DNA from 3 places in the Peribacillus sp. FSL K6-1552 genome. Region 3 is predicted to be linked to each of the others. Evidence: riboswitches for the same ligand, from Rfam matches in the RefSeq annotation. Region 3 holds a riboswitch; each other region holds the start of a gene.
The links. A riboswitch is a leader RNA that binds a small molecule or an ion and turns the genes downstream of it on or off. The one in region 3 is predicted to bind thiamine pyrophosphate.

Region 1 (7,346 bases), 1.8 Mb from region 3:
TGTATAATTTTTACATTATCTATTATATAAGTAGGTGGATTAATTAGAAAGTGAATTTTTTATTTCAAAAGTTAAAGAGGAGAAAAAAATGAAAATTGGTTTAGTACGACACTTTAAGGTGGCACATGAATTCCCAACTGGAAAATATGTGACGGCGGATGATATGAATCAATGGTTTAAGGATTATGATGTAGCAGATATTATTTATGGGACAACTTTATTGGACGATGAGGAATGGAAGAGATGTTATTGCAGCGATATGTCGAGAGCAGTGAAGACGGCTGAGCATATCTATCCTGGTGAGGTTAATCAGATGGAGGAACTTCGGGAAATACCATCTCCACCTCTTAACGGGAATGTGAAGCTGCCATTCATACTTTGGGCCATTTGGATTCGCTGTTGCTCGGTAGTTAACAAGCAGACGAGAGCGGAGATTAAGATTGCTGAGAAACGGATCAATAAAGTATTGGACGAGCTTCTCGCAAAAGGAGAGCAGGATGTGTTGATTGTGAGTCATGCTGCTCTCATGGTATATATGAGGAAAGAGCTGATCCGACGGGGATTCGCAGGTCCAAAGTTTAAGATTGCTAGTAATGGAAAGTTGTATGTGTTCGAAAGAAAATAAGGAAAAACTCGCATGTGAACTTTTTTAAGTTTTCATGAGCAAATAGGGTAAGCCTTTTGATATTTCAAAGAAAGATGAAGGCATTTTACCGATAGTTATTCTTTTTCTAATGGTTGTGGTTTATTATTGTAATAGTGTAATTTTTTCGAATTCAATGGTAGGGAAAAGAGGGTGAGCATTTTGGTAAAGGCAGTTTTTTTTGATTTAGATGATACGTTACTTTGGGATCAGAAGAGTGTGAAAGAGGCTTTTATAGCGACTTGCGAATTGGCTATGGCGAAATATGATTTGAATGTTGACGAGTTTGAGGAAGCAGTACGGAAAGAAGCACGTGAGCTTTATTCTTCTTATGATACATATGAATTTACGCAAATGATCGGTATCAACCCGTTTGAAGGACTTTGGGGTAATTTTCGAGATGATCATGATGAATTCCGTAAGATGGCCGAGATTGTACCAGCTTATCGGAAAGAGGCATGGACAAGAGGCTTGAATGCATTAGGGATAGATGACCCGGCATTTGGTCTTGAGCTAGCAGAACGTTTCCCTGCTGAGAGACGGAAAAAACCATTTATTTATGAAGAAACATTCCAGGTGTTAGATGAGTTAAAAGGGAAGTACAAATTGTTATTGCTGACGAATGGTTCGCCTGAGCTTCAAAATACGAAGCTTGAGATCACGCCTGAGTTAGTTCCTTATTTCGATCAAATCGTTATTTCCGGCGCGTTTGGACGTGGGAAACCGGATGCTTCTATTTTCGAGCATGCATTAGAAATCATGGAGCTTGATAAGGATGAAGTATTAATGGTCGGCGACAATTTAATGACGGATATCCTTGGTGCATCACGTGCAGGCATTAAATCGGTTTGGATAAACCGTCATGATAAGGAACGGAATGAAGTTATCCCTAATTATGAAATCATGCATTTAGAGGAGCTTTTTCCTATCCTTGAGAGTCTAAATAAATAACGGATATATCCCCTTCAAGTAGTAAGTTCCAAAAGACTTAACTTGGAGGGGATTTTATTTAATTCAAAACATGGCATTAAAATAATAGGTCTTTGAATTTATTTACAAACCAAAATGGATGGTATATAGTTACCTTGTAATAATTAATATTATTCAGACTAGGGGTGTCCAATAAAAGTTGGGCTGAGAGAGAAGCGTGTTAAAGCTTCTTAACCCTCAGGACCTGATCTGGTTCATACCAGCGTGGGGAAGTTAGAATCTACTATTCAATGACATTTAATTTGGTCATTTCTGTAGTCATACTAACTTTAGCCGGGTCTTAAATATGAGACCTGGCTTTTTCGTGCGAAAATGGATTGGATTTTGTCCTTTTTAATCTAACTTAAAAAGGAGAAATGAAATCATGAGTAATTCAGTAAATGACATGAACGTTTCAATTATGTCCAATTTTGCAGGAAGTAAAAAAGTTTATGTAGAGGGGTCTAGACCTGATATAAAAGTTCCTATGCGTGAAATTAAACTAAGTCCCACAACAGGAGCATTTGGTGAAGAGGAAAATTTACCTCTACGCGTTTATGATACTAGCGGTTTCTATACGGATTCTGAGTATTCTATTGATATTCGTAAAGGTCTTGACCCTATTAGACGCAACTGGGTTCTTGAACGGGAAGACGTTGAAGAGTATGTGGGGCGTGAAATAAAACCCGAAGATAATGGTTATAAAAAAGTTGAGTCTCATTCCAAAGCAGAAGTTTTTCCGGGATTGATACGAAATCCTTTGCGTGCAAAGAAGGGGAGAAACATAACCCAACTCCATTATGCTCGTAAAGGTATCATTACCCCAGAAATGGAGTTTATTTCGATTAGAGAAAGTGTTTCCGCTGAGTTTGTACGAGATGAAGTAGCTAGCGGGCGGGCCATTATACCGGCTAATATTAACCATCCTGAAAGTGAGCCGATGATTATCGGACGTAATTTTCATGTGAAAATAAATGCGAATATTGGGAATTCAGCGGTTAGTTCATCCATCGAAAATGAAGTAGAAAAAATGACTTGGGCCACTCGCTGGGGAGCCGATAACATCATGGATCTCTCTACCGGAAAAAATATACACACAACCCGTGAATGGATTATTAGAAATTCGCCTGTACCTGTTGGAACAGTACCGATTTATCAAGCGCTTGAAAAAGTAGATGGAGTCGCTGAAAATTTAACATGGGAGGTTTTTCGGGATACTTTAATTGAGCAGGCTGAGCAAGGTGTTGATTACTTTACCATACATGCTGGTGTGCTTCTGCGATATATCCCATTAACAGCAAAGCGGATGACGGGAATTGTTTCCCGGGGGGGATCTATTATGGCTCAATGGTGTCTGGCTCATCATGAAGAAAGCTTCCTCTATACCCATTTTGAAGAAATCTGTGAAATCATGAAAGCATATGATGTATCTTTCTCATTAGGAGATGGGCTTCGTCCGGGATCTATTGCAGATGCAAACGATGAAGCGCAATTTGCGGAATTGGAAACATTGGGTGAACTAACAAAGATTGCTTGGAAACATGATGTACAAGTTATGGTTGAGGGACCCGGTCACGTTCCAATGCATTTGATTAAAGAAAATATGGATAAGCAATTGGAAGTCTGTCAAGAAGCCCCATTCTATACACTGGGACCCCTGACAACTGATATAGCTCCTGGCTACGATCATATTACTTCTGCGATTGGGGCTGCCATGATTGGCTGGTTTGGAACTGCGATGCTTTGTTATGTGACACCGAAAGAGCACCTTGGACTTCCAAATAAAGAGGATGTTCGAATAGGGGTTATTACGTATAAAATTGCAGCCCATGCTGCTGACCTAGCAAAAGGCCATCCTAATGCTCAAAAACGAGATGATGCCCTTTCAAAAGCAAGGTTCGAATTTCGTTGGAGAGATCAGTTTAATCTATCGCTCGATCCAGAAAGAGCCGTTGAATATCATGATGAAACTCTACCTGCTGAGGGTGCCAAAACAGCTCACTTTTGTTCAATGTGCGGTCCTAAATTCTGCAGCATGAGAATCTCACAAGATATTCGTGATTTAGCTAAAGAAAAAGGGCTTGGTTTTGAGTCTGTAATCGATGAAGGCCTGAAAGAAAAAGCGAATGAATTTAGAAACACAGACGGAAAAATCTATCAATAATGTGGACGAAAAGGAGAATTCGATGAATCGAGTAATCCAGATTAAAGTTGAAATGAAACAGTTGGAAAATCAGCTGGATCAGCTAAAAAAAGAGCTGAGTATTTTTCGGGAAAATTGTAATCATGAATTTGTGAAAAATGATTATATACAAGAATGCACAAAGTGCCACTTAATTGAGAGTCTGCAATGGTAGAGATTTTTGGATCCTGGGTATTCTAGTAAGAAGAAAATCAGCAAATTTAAAGAGCTACTTTAATGTTCCTTAAGATTATTAAGTATGAAGGGGAAGAGGGACTAACAATCCTTTTTCCTTATTTTTCGTATGCACCGAATTAGATTTTGAATTCCCAAAGATACCCAAGATATTCCCTCTTCCTTTTACAAGTATAAGTTACCTCAGGTACTTTCCTTTATCCTAGTATGTCCTTCATTTCTTAGTAATAATGTTAGTCAAAAAAAACAATACAATTATTATGAAGAGCGTGGCTTATTAGTTTTCATGGAAGAGTTTATATTGAATAATCCTGTTGGGTTTTAACATACTAAACTTGTTCGCATCATTGATAAAACGAGGAGGGAAATAAAATGCAAAACCAAAATCAACAAGGTCAAGTACACCAGAACATGCAAACGGGTGCTATTCCCCCACAAATGAATCACGGTGGTCATGAAGTATTTGATGTACATGAAGTGTTGTCGGGAACGATTGGTACTTTAAACACTTATATGCTTTTGCGTCAGCATGTACAGGATCAAGAATTACTGGACATTCTGGATCGTCAATATCAGTTCATCCAAGATGAATATAACCTTTCATTAGAGTGCTTTCAATCTGGCCAAGACCCATCCAAACGAACACAGAGCTACAAAATGAATCAAGGGAACGATTTTATATATGGATTGACACCAACTCAGCCAAAGAAACCTTTGCAATCCATATCGGAAATTACGGATGAATGCATTTCAGGCTTGATGCTTGGGGCAGTGAAGTCTGCTGCTTCTTTAAAAGCAATGTCTGCACTTGAAATTACAAACCCAGTTGTGCGTCGCGTATTTGCAGATTCTATTCCGAACTGCATTGAAATGGCATATGAGATTTCGATATATCAGAACAAACATCATTACTACCAAGTTCCACAGCTTGCACAGCAGGATATGCAACAAATGTTGAATTCATATTCACCTGCACAAGGAAACAACAACGTAAGCCATTAATTAAAAAACTAACAAATTTATTCCGACCAGTTAGATAACTATAGCAATTTATTAAGGGATAGGACTAAGCACCGTAAGTCCTATCCCTTCAATAATTTTAACCAGTGTTGTTTCCTTATTATTGTTTCATCTGATTTATTTCCTGAACACAATTTTGGACAAGAGTTACAGCCTGGTTTATAGTTGCTCCTCCTCCAAATGCTGCCGTCACTCCGATTTCTTCCAGGATTTCTTGTTCTGAACATCCTTAATCAAGGCATATCCGTAAAAACACCGATTCAGCTTTACAATCGTGAAGAGAGTTTCTGTAGTATTATTAGCTTGAAATTCCAAATTCCATTCAGCGCCATCCCTAATAATCTTTCATCAAAAATTAGTATGAACTAAACAAGAAATGATTAATCAAAAACGATGGAGTTATTGAGAATGAATAGCCCGTTAGATCACGTGTAGATGTACTAATACATATACATAAGGATATTCTGTTGCATCGCCACATACAGCTCATTTGTATAGAGCATCCATAGACCGCAAGGCACTCCAGAATAGTTGAAGACTAAAATATGGACAAAGTATAATGAAATATGTAAAGAGTTAAGATACCTTTTTGCAGAGTCTAACTTAAGGGGGGAAATCGTAATGAATGAACTGAACGCATTATTCCGAAAAAGAATAGGGCTGCTGGAACATGAAAAAGTGACTTTTGAAAAATTAGATGAAATTCTTGAAAAGACAGCGAAAACAATTCCCTTTGAAAACTTATCCATCATGGCATCTCATCTTAGTGACATCAACAAAGAAAATATCATGAACAAAGTTCTCGTGAGAAACGAGGGGGGACTTTGTTATGAATTGAATACGGCGCTTTATTTTTTCCTAGTGGAAAATGACTTTGACGTTTTCTTAGTTCGCGGCGTAATTTACACTCAAGGGTGGATGACCATAGGTAGAACCCATGTCGCCATTCTATTAAATCATGAAGGTCAAACTTATTTAGTCGATACGGGATTTGGAGGGAATTTGCCTTTAAAACCAGTACCGTTTAACGGAGAAACCGTTATTTCTCAAAATGGTGAATTTCGAATTAAAAAGGAATGTAACGAACATGGAGATTATATTTTTGAATTAAAGCTGAAACATAAAGATCCCGATTGGAAAATTGGATATGCTTTCGATTCTTCAAAGACCGTAGAAAATGTTGTGGAACTGAATGAGATTCAAACTATCATCAGGGAAAACCCAAAATCACCTTTTAACAAATATCCTTTAATCACTCGACTTACAAATAGCGGGAACATCACTTTAACCGATACATCCTTTACGCAGTGGGACGACGGGAAAGTGACAAAAGAAGAAATAGATAGCACACGATTCAAAGAGATAATGAAACAGTATTTTGATAGATAAGAGATAACGAAAGAAAGTTGCCCTCCCTCAGGCTGTCGAGAAACCTTTGACAGCCTCTTTTTATGTTACTTAACTTAGACATTGAATTTGTTAGGGTGCTTGAATGCGGAAACCATTAGTGTACGACCTTGAAGGAAGGAGACAATCTGATTTTGTTATCCTCATTAAATGCAGGACAATCACCCTTCCTTGTCGAACTAAGTACAAGAGAAGAGGCTGATGAAAATGAGTAATGCAAAATACAAATTTTATTATGTGAATGGGGAAACAGAGGAGTTAGAGACGAATGAACCCTATACTGATGAAGCCAATAGTATTCTGAATCTGCAATTAATTCAAAATGCGACATGGTTACAAGCAGGTGGGAAGCATATCAACTTAGCTAATGTAATTAGTATCGAATTTGCAGGAGACCAAGATAAACGTAAATTAGAGCAAATTAAGTTTAGGCCTAATAAATAAAGCACCCAATACGGGTGTTTTTTTTTATCATTTGTTATAGTTTTAATTGAATAGGTGAAAAGGGAGAGATTCAAAATGGAGAAGAAAAATCGATTAGTTTTTACTAGATCAAACGCTGGTACTAAACGGAAATTCGATGAGGCTATTACAATTCTGGAATATAGCGTAATGCTTGTTGAACTCTTCGACTTAAAAGAATTTAATAATGTTATTGCCGGGCAGTTAAGGCTAATTCTATGTGAGAACAAATATACACGAATAAAGAGGGAAAAAGTCACCATTGATAACTCCTTAATAAAGAAAATCAATCCTAACCCGAAATTGTATCCCGTTAAAGATTTCATTGAAATAAGCAAAGAAGGCAATACAGAAATACCCGAAGAACTTTTCGATTACACTAAGCCGAGGATTGATTTAAATATTTGGCGAAATCAAGTAATCTATAAAAGTAGTTTAGGGGGCATTCTCCAGGAAATTACAATCTTA
Region 2 (7,346 bases), 1.8 Mb from region 3:
GGAGGGGAAGCAAATGAAACGTGAAGATTTATTAGCTCCGGAACATTACAACTTAGTGAGTGAAATGGAACATTTTGCAAAAAATCCAGAAAAAGTTGCTGTACTTTGGGAAAGCGAATCCGGAGACAAAAAACAACTTACATATGAGAACTTAATAAAAAGTGCAAATAAAATCGGGAATGCCTTCCAGAAAAAGGGGCTTGGGAAAGGTGATACGGTCCTTATCATCATCCCGCGTTTAGTAGAAGCTTATCAAGTGTATTTAGCCGCTTTGAAAATCGGCATGATTGTCATTCCTTGTTCTGAAATGCTCCGCGCGAAGGATTTGGAGTTTCGAATCAATCACGGTGATGTAAAAGGAATTGTTAGTTATCATGAATACACTCATGAATTTGATGAAGTAAAGGGAGCGGAAAATCTTCTTAAATTCTCAATCGGAAAACAAATGGAGAATTGGCTTGATTTGAATGAGCTTGCTGACGCGGAATCTGATCAGCTGCCTATGGCAGCTACAAAGAGTGAGGATATGGCCTTCTTATCGTATACTTCCGGAACAACAGGAAATCCCAAAGGAGTCGTCCACACACATGGATGGGCGTATGCCCATCTGAAAACGTCTGCAGCAAACTGGCTGGGCATTAGTGAAGGAGATGTGGTTTGGGCAACGGCTGGACCTGGGTGGCAAAAATGGATTTGGAGTCCGTTTTTGGCGGTTCTTGGCACAGGAGCAACTGGCCTTGCTTATCACGGAAAGTTTGAAGCGAAAAAATATCTACAGTTGCTGCAGGACTACAAAGTGAATGCGCTATGCTGTACACCAACAGAATACCGTCTGATGGCCAAGGTGGATAACCTTGACGACTATAATCTATCCGATCTTCATAGTGCTGTATCAGCGGGGGAACCTTTAAACCAAAAAGTGTTTGAGGTTTTTAAAAATCATTTTCATATCGAAGTCCGCGATGGATATGGACAAACTGAAAACACACTGTTGGTAGGTGTAACAAAAGGCATGGAAATTAAACTGGGCTCAATGGGCAAACCAACTCCGGGCAACCATGTAGAAATCATTGATGATACCGGTAAGCCTTGTCCTCCTGGTGTGGTAGGGGATATTGCAGTGCATGTAAATACACCTGCTCTCTTTAAAGAATATTTTAAAGATCCAGAGCGAACAGCAAAGCAATTCCGTGGTGACTACTATATAACTGGCGATCAAGCGAAAATGGATGAAGAAGGCTATTTCTGGTTTGAAGGTCGTTCTGACGATATCATCATCAGCTCTGGATACACCATTGGACCATTTGAAGTAGAAGATGCACTCGTTAAACATCCATATGTGAAAGAATGTGCTGTTATAGCCAGTCCTGATGAAATACGCGGAAATGTGGTTAAAGCGTACATCGTGTTAATAGACGAAATAGATCCGAACAGCCCAGACTTAATCAAGACACTGCAAAAGCATGTAAAAGAATTGACAGCGCCGTATAAATACCCAAGGAAGATTGAATTTTTAGAAGAACTTCCTAAAACGACCTCCGGCAAAATCAAACGAGTAGATTTAAGGAAAAGAGAAGAGACACTTCTTAATAAATAAATCAAAATCATTACCGTCAGCCCTCCGGCTGGCGTTTTTTTAAATAACAGAGGATTTTTCAAAATCAAAAATATGGGAATTCATGAAATGAGATGTTACACTTACTGCATATTACGAAACATTTAATAAGGAGTGTAAAACGGTGATGGGAACGTTATGGTTCAATGGGTCGATTTATACGATGATAAAAGAAGAAGATCAAGTGGAGGCAGTCTTCACTGACAATGGTGTGATCGTTGATACCGGCAGGCTTGCCTATATAAAAGAAAAATATGCTGACAATATTTCCAGGGAAATCGACTTAAAAGGACAAACTATGCTACCGGGATTAGTAGATAGTCATCTTCATTTGGTCGGGCATGGTGAACGACTGCTCCGTTTAGACCTTTCTTTGATGAATAGCCGGGAGTCCATCATGAGTTCCGTAAAGAAAAAGTGCGAAATAACACCGGCTGGAAAGTGGATTGTTGCTGAGGGCTGGAATGAAAATGAATGGCCTAGTTCTGAATTGATTCTACGAGATGAACTAGATGCCATATCTACAGAGCATCCAATCGTATTAAAACGGGTATGTCGTCATGCCCTGGTCGTTAATTCTCGTGCCCTTTTAGAAGCAGGGATTACAGAAGAAATAGAAGAACCGTCAGGAGGAGTAATCTGCCGTTATCCCGATGGACGTCTAAATGGTTTGTTTAAAGAAAATCAGGCCCAGAACCTTGTGTTAGACCGTCTTCCCGGCATTGACCAGGGCTATATCGAAAACGCGCTTACAGAGGCCATACAAGACGCATATAAGCTTGGTTTGACTGGTGGGCATACAGAGGATCTTTTTTACTACAATGGCTTCATGCCGACTTATCAGGCGTTTAAATCGGTCATTGAGGGCCGAAACATGACCTTTCGTGCCAATTTGCTCGTTCATCACCAAGCATTTGAAGAGATGCTGGCATCCGGTGGGCGGTATCAAGGAGGCACCCGATATATTAAATTCGATAGTATGAAGATATTTACCGATGGCTCATTAGGAGGACGTACGGCCCTGTTGAGTGAGCCTTATGAAGATCAAAAGGATACGAATGGTGTGGCTATTTTCACTGAAAAGGAACTGCAGGAATTGGTGCAAAAAGCAAGGCAGGCTGATATGCCGATTGCTGTTCATGCCATTGGTGATCTCGCATTTGATTATGTCCTGAATGCGATTGAAGCTTTTCCACCTAAAAAGGGTCTTCGGGACCGGCTTATACATGCACAGATTGTTCGCCCAGAACTCTTGGAGCGTGCCGCAAAACTACCGGTCATCTTTGATATTCAACCAGGTTTCGTACCGTCCGATTTTCCATGGGTCGAAGAAAAGGTTTCAGCAAAATTATTGGAATCCTCTTATGCCTGGAAAACGTATTTGAAGCTGGGGATCATTTGTGCGGGAGGGTCAGATGCACCGATTGAACCATTAAATCCAATTTTGGGGATTCATGCAGCTGTTACAAGGAAAAAGATTAACAGTGATGATGAAACAGTGTACGGCATGGATGAAAGGCTTTCTGTTTATGACGCTTTCGCGCTTTATACAAAAGGCAGTGCGGCTGCGATTGGTCTTGAAAACCGGCGTGGTCAGATCATTAAGGGATACGACGCCGATTTTACCGTGTTTAACCGGGATGTCTTAGCTATAGAGCCAGATGATCTTCTGAAAGTTGAAGCGGTCATGACGGTCATTGACGACCGAATAATGTATGATAAAAAATAACAGTTGCAAAACATGAAATAGGTAAGCAAAATATTAATAGGATTTCGATAAAGGAATGTAATTAGAAAGAAGGCAGGTTATGAAAATAAATGAACAAAAAGAAGGGGCGATATATGCCGCCCTTTCTTATTTAATGTGGGGAGTCGTACCAATTTACTGGAAGTTCCTTCAGGGAGTTGGTGCAATAGAGATTTTAGCTCAGCGGGTGTTATGGTCTTTCGTCTTCATGCTTGTTTTATTGATGTTTATGAAAAAATGGGGAGCATTTCTTGATTATGTCAAAAACATAATGGGAAATCCCAAATTATTCGCGGCATTGCTTACGGCATCACTGCTTGTTACAGCTAATTGGGGAGTGTTCATCTGGGCTGTTAATTCGGGCCGGATTCTCGACACGAGCCTCGGCTATTATATCAATCCGCTAGTCAGTGTTTTGTTGGGAGTAATAGTCTTAAAGGAAAAATTGAGCGGGGCACAGATTGTGTCGTTCCTGCTCGCAGGAATCGGTGTATTGATACTTGGTATTCATTTCGGTACGATCCCCTGGGTCTCTCTAGTTTTAGCCATGACATTTGGGTTATACGGTCTGGCAAAAAAAATGATAAAGGCAGAATCAGCAATCGGACTGACACTCGAAACGATGATGGTAACCCCTCTTGCTCTAGGTTACTTGATATATTTGATGTTCCAATCCGAATCACAATTTTTAACCTCAGGGAGCACAAGCTTGCTGTTAGTTGGCGGTGGGATTGCCACGGCTCTACCGCTATTATATTTTGCAAAAGGGGCAGAAAAGATACCGTTATCGATGCTTGGCATTTTTCAGTATATTGCTCCAACCTTAACCTTGTTAATCGGGGTATTTGTCTATCATGAAAGTTTTACAAAAGCACATCTTTTAGCCTTTTTATTCATTTGGTCTGCCTTGGTGGTTTATACGCTTTCCATTACAAAATGGGGGAAGGCAGGGACACGTAGGTTTAAAGAAAAAAGAAACTTTGGTGCATAAAAAGAAAAAACGCTTGAGGAAATCCATTTCCCAAGCGTTTTTTTTATAGTGATACACGTCACCCTGAAAAAAATTGTTAGTGAGTGTCGAGTTTCACAAGCTATTAAAATAAACTAAAAGAGATTTTAAATCTATATCTTTAATAAGAGAAACTGTTAATCCTACGCTAGAAAGGTTTTCGAGCCTATTTCAGAAACAATTATATTGGATAGGCAGTCATGAAGTGACACGGGGTTATTACGGGGGATATTTGGCTTGAATTGACTATAGTGGGAACTATTTATGCTTATAATATGCTTTGTTAGGAACGCTGAAATGATGGCATTCCACTTTCTATTGCTATTTAATTCATCGATGATTCCTTGCTGATTGGTAATCCCAATCCCATGGCCATAAAAGAGGTTTTCTCCAAGGAATATCGCATTTTCCCCTTGCCATTCTGGAGTGCTCGGGTCGTAATCTGGGTTTTTGAAGTAAACACAGTCGCCTGGTACATAATCTTTCCCTTCATGAAATCGAAGAATCAAATTCTGCGGATAGTGCCAGTCATATAGAGTAAGGCCTGAAAAAAGACGGTCAAAATTCTTAGGACCAACCGTATCTAAAACAGCTTTTAAAAAAACAATGACTATCGCTGTCCCGCATTCGAAAGCGTAAAGACTTCCGTTTATGAAAATATCCTCAAGTGCCAGATGGGGGGGGACCCTTGGCTTAAGCTCAAATGCTCCATCTTTTGTAAGTCGCCAATATTGTTCATTGCATACAGAATCCTCGAGTATTGTAAATTCAGGATTACTCTTATCTAACGAAACAGCAGCTTTATTGACTTGCAGCCTCATCTCTATATCGAATTTAAGATCTTCCATTGTCTTATATACAAAAATATTCGGATATCTCCACATTAATTGGAGAATTTCTAATGCTTTTTCAGATATTATACCTGGTTGGATTTGACTGACATCTATCCATTTTTGATTAATCTTTATCATAATCATATCCACCTCTTGGTCACAAAATTAAATGATTAATTCAAGTGGTTCAAGAACTATTACAGTGTAATAATTATTATATGAGTTGCTGAACAATACTGATCAAATTTTATTCCTATTACTGAGGATGATCAGAATGGCCAATCGTTAGAAGAAGCAAATTAGTATTCCCTTTTCTGTATGAATTGATATAATGAGAGAGAAAAGTTCATATGTGCAAGAAATGTAGGGGAGCCGGTATTGCTGGCTGAGATTGCGTCCTTAAGATGCTGACTCTTTGAACCTGATCTGGATGATGCCAGCGGAGGGAACATATTATGACTGACTTTCTGTTTTGTATGTTAACGTCCGAATTCATCCTCGGGCGTTTTTGTTTTTTAATCTATTATTTGGATGGGGACTGGCACCCAATAAAGTTTCGGCATATGGACCTTATATAATGTGTAGGAGGAAAAATAGTGAATAAATTATTGCCACTGTTAACTTTGTTATTCCTTTTAGCTGGATGTGGTGCTGGCGGCACTACTGAAAAGGAAGAAGCAGGTAAAAATGAAGACAATAAAGAATTAAAAAAGGTTTCGGTTGTTCTCGATTGGACACCGAATACAAACCATACAGGATTGTATGTAGCGAAGGAAAAAGGGTATTTTAAAGAACAAGGCCTGGATGTAGAAATTATCATGCCAGGTGAGGCAGGAGCTGATAAGCTTGTGGCTTCAGGGAAATCAGAATTTGGCGTGAGCTACCAGGAGGGCATTACACAGGCTCGCGTGCAAGGCGTGCCGATTGTTTCGTTAGCGGCTGTCATCCAGCATAATACCTCAGGATTCGCTTCTCCTGTGGCTAAAAATATTAAAACGCCTAAGGATTTTGAAGGGAAAACGTATGGTGGCTGGGGGTCTCCAGTTGAAAAGGCTATCATCGAATCTCTCATGACAAAAGACAATGCGGATGTAAATAAAGTGGAAATAGTAAATACAGGCGACTCGGATTTTTTCACTTCAGTGAAAAGAGATATTGATTTCGCTTGGATTTATTATGGATGGACAGGTATTGAGGCTGAATTGCGAAATGAAAAGCTGAATATGGTTTACTTAACTGATTACTCAGATAAGCTCGATTACTATACGCCTGTTTTGACCACAAATGAAAAGATGATTAAAGAGGATCCAGATACTGTTAAAGCGTTCGTAGAGGCAACTTCGAAAGGGTACCAGTTTGCGATTAAGAATCCTGATGATGCAGCAGACATTTTAATCAAGGCTGCACCAGATCTAGATAAAAAGCTAGTGAAGAAAAGCCAGAAGTGGCTTGCATCTAAGTATCAGGATGATGCTCCTAGATGGGGTGAACAAAAGCTTGAAATTTGGAAGAATTATAGTGAGTGGATGACTGAAAATAATCTTCTTGAAGGTGATTTCGATCCTGAGAAAGCATTTACCAATGAATTTTTACCACAATAGGAGGAACTACAATGGCAAACTCATTAATTAGTATACAAATTATTCCTAAAGGGGAAAATGTCATCCCCTTAGTCGATGAAGCGATCAAAATCATCGATGAATCAGGTGTCAAGTACGAGGTGCACCCGCTTGAAACAACAATGGAAGGTGAGCTTTCTGTGCTTCTGGCCGTTATAGAAAAAATGAATGTAAGAATGATTGAAATAGGTTCGCCGAATGTCATTTCCCAAGTGAAAATATTGTACCAGCCTAGCGGAATCACGATGGATACGTTAACGGAGAAATATCGGCCATGAGCGGAAGAAAGATTTGGAAGAAGGGGGCTCCCTTCTTTCTTTTATTATTGTTGCTAATAGTGTGGGAGTTAGCAACAGGCTTATTAAAGGTTGAAAAATGGCTACTTCCTGCTCCATCAGCCATTTTTATCGAGGGAATAGAGTCGTTTCATAGCCTTTTTGGACACCTTATATCAACTACTAACCTTGCATTATCTGGTTTTTTTATTGGAAGCTGTATTGGCTTAGTAATTGCTGCTCTCTTA
Region 3 (7,346 bases):
TCAGCGCCTAGAGCAGCAGCAGATTTAGTAAAAGCGAGCGACAACCTAGAGGCCGAAACTTGTCCATCCTTTGGAATATACATAGCACCTCTAATCTCATCAGAAAGAAGAGGCTCCTTTTTTCTTATTTCAGCAGTTGTAAACCATTCCGCCTCAAGCCCGGCTTTTTGCTGGATTTTGATCATGTTCTTCAAATCTGATTCTTGTTCACTAGTAAGTGCTACCTTAAACATTCCTTTGTTAACTAATTCAATATCAATCCCGCTTATGTCTTTTAATTCTTCCGACAGCGCAGGAAACATCCCCCTGCTTTGTCTTGCTAATGTAAAAAGCGGGTTATCAGATTCTAACTCGGATTGCGCTCCTAACATCCCGGCAGCTGCACTAGATGCTTTACTAGCAAGTCTATCTTTCTCTAATAAAAGGACTTTTTTACCTCGTTTGGCTAATTGATAAGCAATCGACCCTCCAATTACACCACCACCTACAATGATCGCATCATATATGGAATTCATCTTATATCTCCTTTCCTAAAGACCTTGCATACTCTTTTGCAGATTGAATTGGATTTTCCGCTTCTAGGACACCTGACATAACCGCGATCCCTTGTGCACCTGCATTTAGTACAAGTTGACTATTAGAAGGTGTTATTCCACCTATTGCAATAATAGGTAGTTTGATATTCATCGTGATTTTTTGAAGCTCCTCCACTCCCTTAGGAGCGAGACCTCGTTTTGAGTTTGTTTCGAAGATATGGCCATAAATCGCGTAATTGGCTCCATTATGGAAAGCAGCCTTTGCTTCATCAAAGGAATGAATAGAGCTCCCAACCCTGATTTCTGGAAATGCTTGCTTTACGACTCTGACATCTAAACTATGAAAAGCCAACTGCACACCAAAAACCTTCATTGCCCAAGCTACATCCACTCGGTCATTAATTATGATTTTAGACAACGGAATCTTTTTTTCATGTAATAAGGTCACAGCTTTATAGAGTTGTGACGCACTCATCTGCTTTTCTCTAATATAAAAGTAATCCACATAATCTTGAATGTTTGAAGCAATCTCAACAAACTTCTCAATTGGCTGTTTCCCAGTAGAAATAATATGCAATTCTTGTGCATTCATACTAAGAACTCCTTAACGATAATAATCAATTTTTCTTTAATCAAATTGATAAATACGGAAATTGTACAGATAGATAAAACCCTGCCAACAACAAGATGACAAAATACAGAATGAACCCATGGTCATTTTTAGAAAACCCAAATTCATAATAGTATGTTCGATTCCTGGTATCTGAAAATCGTTTGGCCTCCATCGCAACCGCAATCCGGTGAGCTCGTCTAATACTTCCGGATAACAACGGAATGGAGTAGGCTTTCATTTTAAAATATAGTGATCTTATTCCTTTTTTCCTTTCGACGCCACGTACCCTCATCGCATTCCGTATCGTTTGAAATTCCTCCAACATGATAGGAATAAGCCTTAACGCCGCCATGAAACTATAAGCATATTTAGGTTTAAGCTTAACTTGCTGCATTAAGGAATAAAACAGGTTGACAGGTCTCGTCGTTAACGAAAAAGTTAATCCAAGTACCGCAAAAAGCAAGGCTCGAAAGCCAACCAATAATCCCCTCATGAAACTCTCTTCCGTAATCGAAATGAGTCCCCACTTAAACCAAAGTGTCTCACCTTGTCCGAATAATATCATTGCAGAAGAAGTAGATAAAAAAATGAAACAAAAAGGAATTGATAGGAGTAAAATACGTTTTATCGGATGTCCGGAAAAACACAAAAATAAGAGTAAAACACCCATGGTAACGTTAATCATATAATTTAGGTCTTTAATAAATAACGCCACCATACATAACACAATTAATACAAAAAGCTTAAGGCTTGGATTAATCTTATGGAGCCATGTTTCTGCACTCGAAACATTCACTTACATGACACCCCTTCTATAGTGATAAAACTTCGGTCTCTAAAAACGCTAGTTGCTTGCTAATCTTTTCATCACTAATTACTTTCCCATCCTTAACCGTCCAGATCCTAGTTGCAAAGTTTTTTGAAATATGATCATCATGGGTTACCATAATCACTGTAATACCCCGCTTTCGATATTCCTCGAACCATTCCAGTAAGGCAAAGGTATTTTTCGAATCTTGGCCAAAGGTAGGCTCATCTAAAAGAATGATCTTTTTTTCTTTCACGATTGAAGCCGCTACACTTAATCGCCGCTTTTGACCCATCGATAATTGAAAAGGATGTTTATCGCGATGGGCCGTAAGGTGGAACACTTCAAGCAGTGCATGAACTCTCTCTTCTATTTCTTGAGGAGGCTTTTTGTCAATTCGTAATGAATAAGCGATTTCTTCATATACAGAATTCGCAACGAATTGAAACTCAGGATTTTGAAAGACAAACGTCATGTTATCTGTTAGATTTTTCACCTTTTTAATCGAGGTTCCCATCAATTCATAATAACCATTCGTTTTAATGAACTGCATCAGTGCATGCAAAAGCGTACTCTTGCCCGCTCCATTTTCTCCCCTGATGACAATCCATTCCCCTGAGTGGATCTGCAGCTCTTCAACCATAATTTTTTCTTCCTTTTTTCGGAAACCTCTAAAACCTTGCATTTGCATTATGGGACCGCCATCATTAAATTCCGTTTGTTCACGAATGGGTGCATGGTCATGAATATACTCATCCCAAACACCAGGGAACCAGATTCCATGTTCTTTCATTTTGTTTTTGTATAATGAAAGAATGATGTCTTTGGGACCATCAGCAATGATTTGACCGTTATCGTTAAAAAGCACTATTCGTTCGATAAATTCTAAAACATGGTCAATTTTATGTTCGACGATAATAACGGTCTTGTCTTTGCCAATTTCCTTTAAAACATCCCAAATTTCTTTTGTTCCAACCGGATCAAGCATAGCGGTTGGTTCATCTAAAAATATCACTTCAGGTTCAAGTGCCAATACTGACGCAATCGCTAAACGCTGTTTCATCCCGCCTGATAATGTATCAATACTTGTATGGATATCATCTAAGTGTAATCCTACCTGCCGGATATGATTGTGAATCCTCTCATTCATTTGCTGCTTAGGAACGGAAAGGTTTTCAAGGACGAAGGCAATTTCTTCATCTGCAAATGGCATACAAAACTGACTATCTGGGTCTTGAAAAACATATCCCCATGAAGAAGGGCTCTCCAGTTCTTTCGCTTTCATCGGGACTTCAATGGAATGTGGGATCAGCCCACTTAACACTTGCAAAAGTGTAGACTTTCCACATCCGGACGGTCCCAACAATAGAACTTTTTCACCTTTATCAAACGAGACGGATAAGTCCTTGAATATCAAGGACTCATCACCGGGAAACTTCAATCTTAACTTTTCAACAAGAGCTATTCGTTCCATGCTTATCAACCTCTACTTTTGATCCAGTGCAGCATAATCCTTACTTGATACTGGACGAACAAGATTAGTTACTCCTGTTGCTTCTAATACTTTTACTAGATAGTAAGCAAATACACCAGCAAAGAAAATTGACCCGATAAATCTTGCAATCATAAATAATAGTAAATTCCAAAGAGAGAGGGCACCAATTTCTCCGTATGCAAAATCCATGAGGACCGACCCTACACATGAAGCTATCGCCGCTAATACAGCAACCGACATATTAAACTTTTTATACCTGAACGCCATAAACACCAGTTCCGCGAATAATCCTTGTACAACTCCATATAAGAGTACGGTTAATCCCCACGGTGAACCTAAAAAGAATTCACCGGACGCTGCCGCGATTTCTGCCAACAGAGCCACACCCGGTTTCCTCATAACTAAAAAGGCAACGGGCCCTGCTATAAACCACATTCCATAAATTAATTGATCTAGATGTAACCCTAATGGTTTAACGGAATAATATATCGAACCCCAAAGGATATAGACTATTCCAAATGCGACGGCAATCACGATTGTGACTAAAATATCCGTTAATTTCAACCCTTTTCTCATTGTCAATCTCCTTTATACTTCTAATGTTTCCTTATGCACTGGCCAAGTTTCTAAGCGATAAGCCATTTCCCAAAATGAGTATTCATATTGACTGCTAAGGATAAAATGCTCTTTCATTCTTTCTTTATCTTCTTCCGTTACTTTTTCAGCGATCTCATCAAGTCTCGCGATTTGTTCTTCTACCAACGTACGGAACCATTCTCCTCCGTATGCCGCAATCCACTCTTGATAAATTGGCTCATCAGGTATACACCCTTGCAGTTTTTCACCTATTTCATAGTACAACCAGTAACACGGTAAGATGGCCGCAATCACATCCCCTAATTGGCCAGAATACGCGGCACGATACATATGGGATGTGTAGGCATAGGCAGTAGGAGCGGGCTTAAAGTTTTTCCTTTCTTCTTCTGTAATACCTAATCTCTCAGAAAAATTTTCATGAAGCTTTAATTCAGCTTCATATGTTCCTTGTGCATGGCTTGCTAGTCGACTAGTTGTATGTAAATCTGTTGCTTTGACTGCACCTAAAGCTTGAACTCTAGCAAAATGAGATAAATAATATGCATCTTGCATGACATAAAAACGAAAACACTCTACTGGCAATGTGCCATCTCCAATTCCTCTAACAAACGGGTGATTGAAGCTTGCTTCCCAAATATGATCTACTTCTTTACGAATGACCTCTGAAAATTTCATTTTTATACCTCCAAATTTGTATTTTATTAAGCAATGAAACTGGATAAATAATGATTGATAACCTATAATCACCTCTTTTGAGCAAATAAAAAACCACTTCCTTTACCGACGTAAAGAAAGTGGTTGTACTTGAAATAATACATAAACGTATTGTTTCATGACCCCACTTCCCTACGCTGGTGTAAACCAGATCAGGTTCTAAGGGTCTTAAAGTTATACTTTAATCTCAGCTTCTGCGGTAAAATTGACTTTTACCTGTAAAGCACCCCTAGTGGTACAAATTGTATATTTAGTTCATTTGCCTTTATATTAACACGTTATATCTAATTGTCAAACTTATTAAATAAAGTTTTTTTTTAGTAATGTATAAAATCCAACGATATGTTAAATAAAAAATCGCCTAACATACTCTTTGGAAATCGAACTTAATCACATAAAAAATATTCTCTATTAACCTTAAGCAAAGTTTATTTTACTATTAATCCTGCTTTCCTAATTATCGTTGGTACTGTTTATGAAGCTGAGCCGCTATGATATTCTTTTGGATTTCGGATGTACCTTCATAAATTCTCGTAATACGTGCATCACGATAAAAACGTTCAATGGGATATTCAGAAATGTAACCAATCCCTCCATGAATTTGGAGAGCCGTATCAGCTACACGATTATAAGTTTCTGAACCAAGTAACTTGACCATAGCCGCATTTTTAATGACGTTCTTTTTTTGATCAACCATCCAGGCAACGCGATAGGTCATGGATCGAAGGGCTTCTGTATCTAATGCCATATCTGCCAAGTAATGCTGAATAATTTGTTGTTCGAAGATTGGTTTGTCGAACTGAATTCTCATATGAGCAAAATCAATCGACATCTCAAGTAATTTTTCACATGACCCTAGGTTTCGTGCTGCCATTCCTGCACGTCCATTCGCCAAGATTTTCAGGGCATTCATATACCCTTGCCCCTCTTCACCCAATACATTCTCAACTGGAACTTCGCAATCCTCAAAGAAAATTTCAGATGAATGTGAACCATGAAGGCCCATTTTCCGTTCGATTTTCCCTAGTTGAAACCCTGGGGAGTCTTTTTCGACGATAAAAGATGTGATTCCTTTTGCACCCTTAGAAGGATCTGTAACAGCCATTACAGTAAACACATCTGCGATTGGAGCATTAGTAATGTAATGTTTGCTTCCATTCAGGATATACTTTTCTCCCTTTTTAACCGCTGTTGTTTTCAGATTTGAGGCATGTGAACCTGCGCTTGGTTCAGTTAAAGCAAAAGCGCCAATTCTTTCACCTGATGCCATGTCAGGTAAATATCTGCGTTTTTGTTCTTCATTTCCCATCTCTACAATTCCAACGCCGCCAATTCCCGTATGTCCGCCAATTACTGTTGTATAACCGTTATGTGTTCTTCCCAACTCCTCTAGAATGGCGCATTTCCCAACCATATCAATGCCTAACCCACCATATTCTACAGGAATACTAAGGCCAAACAGTCCCATTTCTTTCGATTTCCCCATAATGATTTCTGGGATTTCATTGCTTTCTTCAATTAACATGGCATGTGGTTCTACTTCGTTATCAATAAATTCTCGGATTCCTTGTTTTAAAACTTTTATATCGTCTGAAAATTCAAAATTCAAGGTATTTTCTCCCCCTTCTATTGGTTATAGATATAATTCCTTAACCCGATTTCTTTTACATATAGGAGGATACTATTCTCCTAAGCTTCGAAATAATACAAATGGCTATCTAATCAAACAAAATCAACCTATTTGACCCACTGGGTGATGAAAAATCCTAAGAAATATTTTCAGGCAATAGTTTTACTTTTTGTGATTACCATTTAATCAGTTTCATAAAGTCAAACCATGGTTAAGCCGCCATTGACGGAAAGAGTTTGCCCAGTTACATATCCTGCTTCTTCCGAAACAAAATAGGCCACAGCACCGGCAATATCTTCTGGTTGAGCTAAACGTCGGAACGGAATCGCTTTCTCCAAAGCTCCAGCTATTCCTTCATTGTAAGAACCAATTTCTTGAAATAAAGGCGTGTCAGCTGGACCTGGCGCAATACAATTGATGTTAAGCTTATGACGTGCCATTTCTCTTGCTATTGTTTTCGTGAACGCAATGACCCCACCCTTAGCAGCCGAATAGACTGCCTCACCGCTAGATCCGATTCTTGCTGCATCCGACGCAATATTGACTACCTTTCCGTAACCGCTTTCAATCATAAGCGGTAAAATTTCCTTACAAGTATGAACTTGACCCAGTAAATTAATATCGATAATCCTTTTCCAAGTGCTTGGATCACTTTTTAGGAATGGTTCTACTTTGTCCCATCCTGCATTATTAACCAATACATCAATCTTTTGATAAAAGCTCACTGATTCTTCAACTGCTTTTTTCACACTCTCTAAACTCGTTACATCACAATAGACGGCCTTAGCTTCATAACCCGCTTGCTCAATTAAAGAGACAGTTTCTTCTGCGTTTTTACTATTGATATCGGCCACAACAATGTTCATATTTCGAGAGGCTAATGTTTTAGCAATCTCTCTACCAATTCCGCTTCCTGCTCCAGTGATAAATGCTACTCGTTTATTCATCATAAA

Region 1: it holds a riboswitch for thiamine pyrophosphate, as region 3 does, so the genes downstream of both, thiC (phosphomethylpyrimidine synthase ThiC) here and tenA (thiaminase II) in region 3, are expected to answer to the same signal.
Region 2: it holds a riboswitch for thiamine pyrophosphate, as region 3 does, so the genes downstream of both, NST21_RS21120 (ABC transporter substrate-binding protein) here and tenA (thiaminase II) in region 3, are expected to answer to the same signal.

Annotation. Positions count from the first base shown of each region.
Region 1 is NZ_JBBOST010000001.1:804,303-811,648, forward strand. It holds gene NST21_RS03855 (histidine phosphatase family protein) at 89-625, shown strand; gene NST21_RS03860 (HAD family hydrolase) at 806-1,594, shown strand; TPP riboswitch at 1,745-1,861, shown strand; gene thiC (phosphomethylpyrimidine synthase ThiC) at 1,995-3,776, shown strand; gene NST21_RS03870 (hypothetical protein) at 3,799-3,969, shown strand; gene NST21_RS03875 (spore coat protein) at 4,362-4,991, shown strand; partial or broken gene NST21_RS03880 (carboxymuconolactone decarboxylase family protein) at 5,110-5,238, opposite strand; gene NST21_RS03885 (arylamine N-acetyltransferase family protein) at 5,631-6,398, shown strand; gene NST21_RS03890 (hypothetical protein) at 6,624-6,860, shown strand; gene NST21_RS03895 (hypothetical protein) at 6,936-7,346, shown strand, end outside.
Region 2 is NZ_JBBOST010000001.1:4,383,899-4,391,244, reverse strand. It holds gene mbcS (acyl-CoA synthetase MbcS) at 14-1,597, shown strand; gene NST21_RS21135 (amidohydrolase) at 1,743-3,344, shown strand; gene rarD (EamA family transporter RarD) at 3,424-4,353, shown strand; gene NST21_RS21125 (protein-glutamine gamma-glutamyltransferase) at 4,515-5,342, opposite strand; TPP riboswitch at 5,560-5,669, shown strand; gene NST21_RS21120 (ABC transporter substrate-binding protein) at 5,801-6,805, shown strand; gene NST21_RS21115 (thiamine-binding protein) at 6,817-7,101, shown strand; gene NST21_RS21110 (ABC transporter permease) at 7,098-7,346, shown strand, end outside.
Region 3 is NZ_JBBOST010000001.1:2,610,065-2,617,410, reverse strand. It holds gene thiO (glycine oxidase ThiO) at 1-515, opposite strand, end outside; gene tenI (thiazole tautomerase TenI) at 517-1,128, opposite strand; gene NST21_RS12685 (energy-coupling factor transporter transmembrane component T family protein) at 1,169-1,945, opposite strand; gene NST21_RS12680 (ABC transporter ATP-binding protein) at 1,962-3,431, opposite strand; gene NST21_RS12675 (ECF transporter S component) at 3,444-4,028, opposite strand; gene tenA (thiaminase II) at 4,041-4,724, opposite strand; TPP riboswitch at 4,876-5,004, opposite strand; gene NST21_RS12665 (acyl-CoA dehydrogenase family protein) at 5,221-6,372, opposite strand; gene NST21_RS12660 (glucose 1-dehydrogenase) at 6,594-7,340, opposite strand.